Regions from separate parts of the Pseudoduganella sp. OTU4001 genome, predicted to be linked through region 3. Evidence: predicted binding sites of a transcription regulator. Region 3 holds the regulator's gene; each other region holds the start of a gene.
The links. The regulator sigma-54, encoded in region 3, starts transcription at its own class of promoters, with help from an activator protein. The targets are predictions, from matches to a motif close to TGGCANGNAANCTGCTTT.
Positions count from the first base shown of each region.

Region 1: AAHE99_RS13905 (pilin) is a predicted target of sigma-54. The motif match lies at 1,405-1,422, and genes of this name have one in related genera.
Region 2: AAHE99_RS23545 (PEP-CTERM sorting domain-containing protein) is a predicted target of sigma-54. The motif match lies at 1,529-1,546, and genes of this name have one in related genera.

Region 1 is NZ_JASATG010000013.1:60,096-63,367, reverse strand. It holds gene sucD (succinate--CoA ligase subunit alpha) at 1-553, shown strand, start outside; gene AAHE99_RS13910 (FHA domain-containing protein) at 653-1,285, shown strand; gene AAHE99_RS13905 (pilin) at 1,473-1,967, shown strand; gene AAHE99_RS13900 (pilin) at 2,188-2,691, shown strand; gene AAHE99_RS13895 (flagellar brake protein) at 2,751-3,272, opposite strand, start outside.
Region 2 is NZ_JASATG010000038.1:39,336-42,607, reverse strand. It holds gene AAHE99_RS23555 (hypothetical protein) at 1-146, opposite strand, end outside; gene AAHE99_RS23550 (DUF4386 domain-containing protein) at 91-852, opposite strand; gene AAHE99_RS23545 (PEP-CTERM sorting domain-containing protein) at 854-1,477, opposite strand; gene AAHE99_RS23540 (exodeoxyribonuclease III) at 1,639-2,409, opposite strand; gene pyrE (orotate phosphoribosyltransferase) at 2,458-3,114, shown strand; gene AAHE99_RS23530 (hypothetical protein) at 3,188-3,272, shown strand, end outside.
Region 3 is NZ_JASATG010000004.1:15,216-18,487, forward strand. It holds gene lptA (lipopolysaccharide transport periplasmic protein LptA) at 1-186, shown strand, start outside; gene lptB (LPS export ABC transporter ATP-binding protein) at 189-944, shown strand; gene AAHE99_RS05015 (RNA polymerase factor sigma-54) at 954-2,447, shown strand; gene hpf (ribosome hibernation-promoting factor, HPF/YfiA family) at 2,515-2,874, shown strand; gene AAHE99_RS05025 (enoyl-CoA hydratase/isomerase family protein) at 2,951-3,272, shown strand, end outside.

The DNA.
Region 1 (3,272 bases), on a different contig from region 3:
AATCAAGGACCGCATGGCCAAAGCCGGTTCCAAGACCCTGCTGCTGGGCCCAAACTGCCCAGGCCTGATTACTCCAGACGAAATCAAGATCGGCATCATGCCAGGCCACATCCACCGCAAGGGCCGTATCGGCGTGGTATCGCGCTCCGGCACCCTGACCTATGAAGCGGTTGCTCAGCTGACCGCCCTGGGCCTGGGCCAGTCTTCGGCAGTTGGTATCGGCGGTGACCCGATCAACGGCCTGAAGCACATCGACGTGATGCGCATGTTCAACGACGATCCTGACACCGACGCGGTGATCATGATCGGCGAAATCGGCGGTCCGGACGAAGCCAACGCAGCCCGTTGGATCAAGGACAACATGAAGAAGCCAGTGGTTGGCTTCATCGCCGGTGTGACCGCTCCTCCAGGCAAGCGCATGGGCCACGCCGGCGCGCTGATCTCGGGCGGCGACGACACCGCGCAAGCCAAGCTGGAAATCATGGAAGCCTGCGGTATCAAGGTTACCAAGAACCCATCCGAAATGGGCCGCCTGCTGAAGGCAATGCTGTAATATTAGCTGTATGATAAAGGGGAGCTCCGGCTCCCCTTTTTCGTTTTTGGGTCTGACCCTCGGGTCTGACCCAGGTTTACCGGTTTAAAGGAGAAAAGTTTGGCAAAACTCGTCGTCATGCGTGAAGGAATCGTAGAGCAAACGGTGCAGCTCACCAAGGAGCGCATGACCGTTGGCCGCCACAAGCATAACGACATCGTCCTGGCCCACCCGGCGGTCAGCGGCGAGCACGCCATCATCACCACCATCCTGGACGACTCCTTCCTGGAAGACCTGCAAAGCACCAACGGTACTTTCGTCAACGGCCACCGTATCGGCAAGCACTTCCTGCAGAACAAGGACGTGATCAAGATGGCCAAGTACCACCTCGAATTCATCGCCGACGGCATCCGCCCCTTGGCCGCTGCCGCCGCCACCGTCCCCGCCATGCCGGCCCCGCCGCCGGCGCCGGTTTCCGAGTCGGCCCAGCTGCCGCTCGGCCACATCGAAGTCCTGAATGGCAGCAATAGCGGCAAGACCCTCAGCCTGACCAAGGCGGTGACCAGCCTTGGCCGTCCCGGTGTCCAGGTGGTCGTGATCGCCCGCGCCGCCGACGGCTATTCCGCCGCCCATGTGGAAGGCGACAAATCCCCCCTCCTGAACGGTGCGCCACTGGCGCGCCAGCCCCAGCGCCTGAAGGCCGGCGACGTGCTCGACCTGAGCGGCATCCAGATGGCGTTTCGTCAATCTTAATTGACAATTATTGTTACTTTCAAAACAATAGTTAATGTGTTTTGACAAAGATTGTCAGTAAGAGTTGCAAAAACTGACAATAATTGTCAAAAAACAAGTTGTTTTGGGGTAAAAGTGGTTGGCACGGCAATTGCTGTTACTAAATATGTAGTAACTATTGTTAGTTATCCACTATAAGGTTGAATAGATGAAATCCCTGAAAATGATGAAAAAACAAGCCCAAGCCGGCTTCACCCTGATTGAACTGATGATCGTTGTCGCCATCATCGGCGTGCTGGCCGCAGTGGCAATCCCTGCTTACTCCGACTACACCCTGAAGTCGAAAATCAACGTGGCGCTGGACTCGGTCGACGCTGTGAAGAAAAACCTTGGCGTTTGCCTCGGCGAAAATGGCGGTGACATCGGCGCATGCGGCCTGGGCGCTGGCGTTGCAGCTTTCAATCCAACCAAAGAAGTCAAGACCGTGACCATGGATGGCTCCGGCGTCCTCACGCTGACCCTGTCGGCCTTGGGTAAAAACGTGACTGACGGCGCGACCATCACCATGACCCCTTGCGGCCTGCTGAACGGTACCCGCTCCAATGTGACCTGGTACAACACCTCCACCGTCACCGCAGCCATCCCTCTGGCCGTGATCACGAAGAACAACCCAGCAACTGCTTGCGCGGCCACCGGCTCTTAATCAGTAGCTTCCTGAAAAGACCGGGCCAGTGGCCCGGTCTTTTTTTGCCGTTTTTTGTCAGCGCTGCGACAAAAAACGTCAGCATGCATCCCAAAAGTGACAATCTGTGACAATTTTGGGGACATTTTGCTCAAATTTTAGGCAAAAAAGGCTGGCACACCGATTGCTCATACCCAAGTGTCCCACCCAATTTTAGTTTCTTACCTGAAGGAGTAGCAAAATGAAATCCATGAAAATGATTAAGCGTCAGGCTCAAGCCGGTTTTACCCTGATCGAACTGATGATCGTTGTTGCTATCATCGGTATCCTGGCCGCAGTGGCAATCCCAGCCTACTCCGACTACACCCTGAAAGCCAAGATCGGTAACGCGCTGTCCGCAGTCGACCCAGTGAAGACCGCGGTCGGCACCTGCGCACAGGAAGCTGGCGGTACTCTGACCGGTTGCGGCATCGGCGCCGGTGTGGTTCCAGCCTTCAACCCAACCAAAGAAGTGACCGCGGTTTCCTTCGACACCACCAGCGGCGTCGTGGAACTGACCTTGGCTGACCTGGGTAAAGGCGTGACCGCTGGCAAGAAGATCACCATGACCCCATGCGGCCTGACTGGCGGCAAAGCTAACGTGACCTGGTACAACACCACCGACATCACCGAAGCCGTACCAAAAGCAGCAATTGAAAAGAATAACCCAGCAACTGCTTGCGCAGCAGCTGCCTCCGGTACCTAATCGCTAGCGTATCGAATAAAAAACCGGGCTTCGGCCCGGTTTTTTTTATTGGCGGCAGCTCACACGATTTTTTGCCGGTCGGCCAGCATGGCCTCGTAGGTCAGGTTTTGCAGCAGGGTGAAGTGGGCAGGGTCGAGGTTGGTGAACTGCACGCCGTAGCTGAACACATCCTTCCCCTCCATTTTTTGCGACTGCGCCACGCTGGCATTGCGGATCAGCGCCGGCGTATGGATCACCACTTGCCGGTTATCCGGCGGCGCCAGCAGGGTAAAGTCGAGCTGCACCAGATCGCCGTCGCGGCCGACCGGCGTGGCCGACTCGACCAGGGCGCCGGAGACGCTCAGGTTGACCAGGAACACCGAAGCGTGATGGCCATCGTCGCGGATCATCTGGGCCGGAATATCGACCTTGACCCGCATCGCCGCGCGCAGGCTGGTGCCCTGGATATCGGTAGGGAAGCTCACGTGGGCATACATCAGCGGCCGCAGGAAAACGCGCTGCACCACGGTCGAGAAAGAGCACACATTGACGCCGGAGAAGACACGCACAGTCAGCTTGTCGCCTTCGCTGATCGCGATGGG
Region 2 (3,272 bases), on a different contig from region 3:
TCGGCGAAGGTCTTGAAGCGCCAGGTGCCTTTTTCAGTCTGCACGAACTGGATCGTGTCGAACTGTTCGTCGGTGGCTTCCGACTCTTCGTCATTGATGTAGCTGCTCTTGATGCTCAGCAGGAAAAGTACCAGGACTGATTTCATTTTTACTTCCGTGCGATTTTGTATCGCTATTATAGGCGCCCATGATGCAGAGCCACAGGCAAGTGCCGATCTCGCCAAGCGAGGCCGGGATGGACAGCAGGTCCGCGCCGGGCAGGGCGGCAAAGTCGGCCACCAGGATGTGGCCGAACGCCTCCAAGGCGTAGCCCGCGCTGCCCACCATCAGCAGGATGCCGAGCAGTTTGGGCAGGATGCCGGATTTAAAAACGAGATAGCCGAAAGGCGCCAGCCACAGGCTCCAGAACACCTGGTTCAGGATCATGCCCTTGCTGTAGGCCTTCAGCGACAGCATGACTTGCTGCGCCAGGACGTCCGGTGCGATGCCGCGCAGGTAGCCGGCGTCGCTGATCAGGTTCAGCACTTCGAGGCGGTGGCCGACGTTGGCAAAGGAGAGCGGCACGCTGGCCACCGCCAGCGCCACCATCACGCTCGCCGCGCCGCGGCCATAGGGACTGAGAAGCCGGTAAAGCGCCAGCGGCAGCAGCAGGAAGGCGAGATAGCACACCAGGCTGGCCGCAATGCCGGCGCGGTACAACCCTTCCTGGGCGATGATGCTGGCCATGGCGGCAGCTGGATCGCTGCCGATCTTCAGCTGCGCCGGCACGTACATCAGCGCGAAGATGCCGGCGACAACCACCACCAGATACAGCAAGCCGGCGGTGCGCGCCAGGCGCTTGGCCGGGTGCATCTCAGGCGGTTTTTTGTTTGCGGCGCATTGCTGCCAAGCCGGCGAAGCCGAGGCCCAGCAAGGTCAGCGAACCTGGCTCCGGCACGTCGCGTGTTGGCACGTTGTCGAAGGCGATGTTGTCGACGACCTCGATCAGGTCGATAGCGGCGCCTGCGGCATCCCCATACCAGAAGACCGCGCTGTTGAAGTTGGCGCCGGAGAAGGCGATCGACTGGTCGGACAGGTCGTTGAGGTTCACCTGCACGCTGACCAGGCCAACCGAAGTGGCCCCATCGAACAGTTCAAGCCAGGCGCGGGCGCTTGCCGAAGCATATTCCGGATCATCATTGCCGAAGATCAGGCTCAGCGAATTGACGGTCGAGTCGAAGGTCATGCGCAGTTGGCTGGCGTCGTCCCAATTGACCGCCAGGGCGCGCGTCCCGATGGCCTGGTGGCTGAGGATTTGGAGCTCCGCATTGACGGTATCGAAGAAATGGACGCCGGGATCCGATGCCGAAGTAAAGCCGTTTCCAACAAACCCCATCGCGTCGGATTCGAAATTGATGAAACCCGCCGCGGCTGGTTGGCTTACAAGCAACATCATGGCCGCCACTACGGCGCCAAAACTCGACTGGAAGATGCGCATATTTCCCTCGTGAATTATGTTTGGACGAACGAACATATTGCTGAGGTAGCTTAAGCAAAGTACATGCCACGAAAATTCATTCAATGAATTCAATGACATACCAAGCTTGCCATGCGCATGCCGACGAGTAATGTAAAGTTACTCGACGATATCCGGAATGATTATGGGTGGTAGTCGATGATCAGCGGCGCGTGGTCGGAGAACTTCACTTCCTTGTAGACCGACACGGCGTGCGCCTTGGCGGCGATGCCTGGGGTAGCGACGTGGTAGTCAATACGCCAGCCCACGTTCTTGGCATAAGCCTGGCCGCGGTTGGACCACCAGGTGTACTGCTCTTCGCGCGGGTCGAGGCCGCGGTGCACGTCAACGTAGCCGACTTCATCGAACAGCTTGGTCATCCAGGCGCGTTCTTCCGGCAGGAAGCCGGAGTTCTTCAGGTTGCCCTTCCAGTTTTTCAGGTCGATCTCTTTGTGGGCGATGTTCCAGTCGCCGCAGATCACGAATTCGCGGCCTTCGGCGCGCAGCTGCTGCAGGTGCGGCAGGAACAGGTCCATGAAGCGGAACTTGGCCAGCTGGCGTTCCTCGGACGAGGAGCCGGAAGGGCAGTACACCGAAATCACCGTCAGGTTGCCGAAATCGGCGCGCACATAGCGGCCCTCGGCGTCGAATTCTTCGCTGCCAAAGCCGATCATCACGCGGTCCGGCGCCACTTTGCTGTAGATGCCGGTGCCGGAGTAGCCCTTCTTCTCAGCGTAGTGGAAGTGGCCGTGGTAACCGTGCGGGTTGAGGAATTCCTCCGTCATGTCCGCTGCCTGCGCTTTCAGTTCCTGCACGCAGATGATGTCGGCGTCGATTGTGCCCATCCAGTTGAAAAAGCCCTTCTTGGCGGCGGAGCGGATACCGTTCAGGTTCGCGGAAATGATTTTTGGCATAGGTGTTCCGGTTAAAATACTGGCACTTTGAACAAAGATGGGTGCACTATGAGCAATTTGAGGCAAGAGTTTATCGCGTTTTCCGTACAGGCGGGAGTGCTGAAATTCGGCGAGTTTACGACTAAAGCAGGGCGCCAATCGCCCTATTTCTTCAACGCCGGCCTGTTCCACGACGGCGCCACCCTGGCCAAGCTGGCCGACTTCTACGCCCAGACCCTGCTGGACTCCGGCGTGCAGTTCGACATGCTGTTTGGCCCGGCCTACAAGGGCATCACCCTGGCATCCGCCACCTCGATGGCGCTGGCCGGCAAGGGCCGCAACACCTCCTTCGCCTACAACCGCAAGGAAGCCAAGGACCACGGCGAAGGCGGTACCCTGGTCGGCGCCAAGCTGACTGGCAAGGTTGTCATCATTGACGACGTGATTTCGGCCGGTACCTCGGTGCGCGAATCGGTGGAAATGATCCGCAACGCCGGCGCCGAGCCGTGCGCGGTGCTGATCGCGCTGGACCGCATGGAGCGCGGCGGCAAGGATGGCCAGATGTCCGAACTGTCGGCGGTGCAGGAAGTCAGCAAGAACTACGGCATTCCGGTGATCTCGATCGGCAACCTGTCCGACCTGTTCACCTACCTGTCGGCCGACCCGTCGCTTGCACCATACAAGGACGCGGTAGCCGCCTACCGTAGCAAGTACGGCGTGGAATAAACGCGACTGGCGGCCGCGCCGCCTTGTGCTAGACTGGTGATTGCTTCCTTACAACATTAAAACGAGGAAAGTAATGAACATTGCAACGCTCAAGGTGAACGGCGACGAGGCCGCTGTGGCCGATGTGCGGGACGGGCTCCCCAGCGAGCCCGAAAGCG
Region 3 (3,272 bases):
GCCATCCGCCGCCTGGAAGGCGGCAAGCAGAACGACGAAGTGCAGGGCGAATTCATCTCCTACGACAGCCGCAAGGAATTCTTCAGCGTGCGCAACACGGCCACCGGTGAGAGCAAGCCGGGCGGCGGCCGCGGCACCATGGTGATCCAGCCATCGCGCACCGAACCACCGGCGGAGAAGAAGTAAGCATGCAAGCAAATACCTGCGCCGACACCCTGGTGGTGCGCGGCCTTCAGAAATCCTACGGTAAACGCCAGGTTGTCCACGACGTATCGCTGCAAGTCGATTGCGGCGAAGTGGTGGGCCTGCTCGGCCCGAACGGCGCCGGCAAGACCACTTCCTTCTACATGATCGTGGGCCTGGTGGCATCCGACGCCGGCACCATCGATATCGGCGGCAGCGACGTCTCGAGCCTGCCGATCCACAAGCGCGCGCAACTGGGCCTGTCCTACCTGCCGCAGGAAGCTTCGGTATTCCGCAAGCTGACGGTGGAAGAAAATATCCGCGCCGTGCTGGAAATCCAGCAGGTGGACGGCAAGCCGCTGGCCAAGGCGGAAATCGACCAGCGCCTGGAAGCCCTGCTGGCAGACTTGCAGATTGAGAAGCTGCGCGAAAACCAGGCCCTGTCGCTGTCGGGCGGCGAGCGCCGCCGTGTGGAAATCGCACGCGCCCTGGCCACCAACCCGCGCTTCGTGCTGCTGGACGAGCCATTCGCCGGCGTCGACCCGATTGCCGTGATCGAAATCCAACGTATCGTACGTTTCCTGAAGGAGCGCAATATCGGTGTCCTGATCACCGACCATAATGTGCGTGAGACCCTCGGCATTTGCGACCGCGCCTACATCATCAACCAGGGCGCCGTGCTGGCTTCGGGCCGCCCAGATGACATCATCGCCAATGAATCCGTACGCCGGGTCTATCTCGGCGAACACTTCCGCATGTAAGCGAAAGCCATGAAACAAACACTGCAACTGCGAACCTCGCAACACCTGGCGCTGACGCCGCAGCTGCAACAATCCATCCGCCTGCTGCAGCTGTCCACGCTGGAGCTGCACCAGGAGCTGGAACAGCTGCTGAGCGATAACCCGATGCTGGAACGCCTCGACGATCCGCTCGACCACTCGGTACGCCTGCTGGCCGACGGCGCCATCAGCCAGGGCTCCGGCAACGACAGCGTCGCCACGCCCGAAGCTGCCCAGGCCACCGATGGCGGCGAAGCCGGCGCCAGCGCCGGCAGCGAAGGCGAAGGCTATGAAGGCGGCGAGGGCGAGGGCGCTGCCAACGGCAGCGACGATACCGACTGGAGCGCCAGCGCCGGCAGCAAATCCGCCGACGACGAAGACAGCCGCCCGCAGCTGGAAGCCTCCGGCTGCACCCTGCGCGAGCACCTGCTGGAACAGATGCGCGTGACCTTGCAGGAGCCGCGCGACCGCGCCCTGATGGAAATGATCATCGACGCGCTGGACGACAACGGCTACCTGGAAGAGCAGCTGGAAGAAATCCTGGAACGCCTGCCGCCCGAGCTGGAAATCGAGCTGGACGACCTGCGCTGCACCCTGGTGCTGCTGCAAAGCTTCGACCCGCCCGGCGTCGGCGCCCGCAACGCCTCCGAATGCCTGGCGCTGCAGATCAAGCGCATGCCCTGCGTGCCGCTGGTGACGCGCCGCATGGCCCTGACCATCGTCGAGAAGCACCTGGCCTGGTTCGCCCAGCGCGAATTCACCAAGTTGAAGAAAACGCTCGATTGCGACGACGAAGACCTGCGTGAAGCGCAAGCCGTGATCCGCCAATGCAACCCCCATCCGGGCGCCGAATTTGCGTCAGGCGAGTCAGACTATGTAGTGCCGGACGTGATCGTGAAGAAGGGCCGCGGCGGCTGGGTCGTCACGCTGAATAACGACGTGGTGCCGCGCCTGCGCGTGAATGCCCTGTATGCGAACCTGCTCAAGCAAGGCAAGAGCGAATCGCAGATGAATGGCCAGCTGCAAGAGGCCAAATGGCTGATCAAAAATATGCGCCAGCGCTTCGACACCATCCTGCGCGTGGCGGAAGCGATAGTAGAAAGACAAAAGAACTTTTTCAGCCACGGTGCGGTTGCCATGAGACCCCTTGTGTTGCGTGAAATAGCTGATACACTGGGACTACACGAGAGCACTATTTCCCGTGTTACAACTCAAAAATATATGCTCACCCCGCATGGCATGTTTGAGTTGAAATATTTCTTTGGCAGCCACGTCGCGACCGAAGCTGGGGGTGAAGCTTCATCGACTGCGATACGGGCGCTGATCGTGCAATTGACAGGAGCAGAAGACCCCAAGAATCCTTTATCCGACAGTAAGATTGCGGACATGCTGGGAGAACAAGGCATGGTAATTGCGCGACGGACTGTTGCCAAATATCGAGAAGCGTTGAAAATTCCTCCGGTAAGCCTCCGTAAATCTTTGTAGTGCATGGGTTCCTCTGTGCGCTTCGGCGCGCACGAACTCGAGAGCGACATCATCTTTAGGAGTGTGTATGAATCTCACCATCAGTGGACATCATGTCGAAGTGACCCCGGCTATTCGCGAGTACGTGCAAAACAAGCTGGAACGAGTCAAGCGCCATTTCGATCAAGTAATCGATATTGCTGTCATCCTGACTGTAGATAACCTCACCGAGAAAGAGAAACGCCAGAAAGCAGAAATCAACCTGCGCATGTCTGGCAAAACTGTTTACGTCGAAAGCCTGTCGCAGGACCTCTACGCCGCCATCGACACCCTGATTGATAAACTGGATCGCCAGGTCATGAAATACAAAGACCGTGTGCAGAACCACAATCACGCGGCCATCAAGCACTTCCCGGACACGTACGAAGCACCACCCTCCGCCATGTAAAGGACTGGCAGAGTAGGCACACCAAAGGGCGCATCTGGCGCCCTTTTTTGCGCCCAGTGTGCGTTAAAATATTTGCATGAGCGAACACGTCCAAACCCAAATCACCAACGGCACCGGCATCATCACGCTGGACCGCCCGAAAGCCCTCAATTCCCTGTCCCTCGACATGGTGCGCGCGATGACGCAGGCGCTGCTGGCCTGGCGCGAAGACGCCAGCGTCGCCGCCGTGGTGGTGCGCAGCACCAGCGAACGCGCCCTGTGCGCCGGCGGCGACATCCGCTTCTTCCACGACGTAGGCCGCGCCAGCACCCAAGGCGGCAGCGCACTGCTGGAAGACTTCTTCACCGAAGAATACGCACTGAACCACCTGATCCACTTCTACCCTAAGCCATATGTGG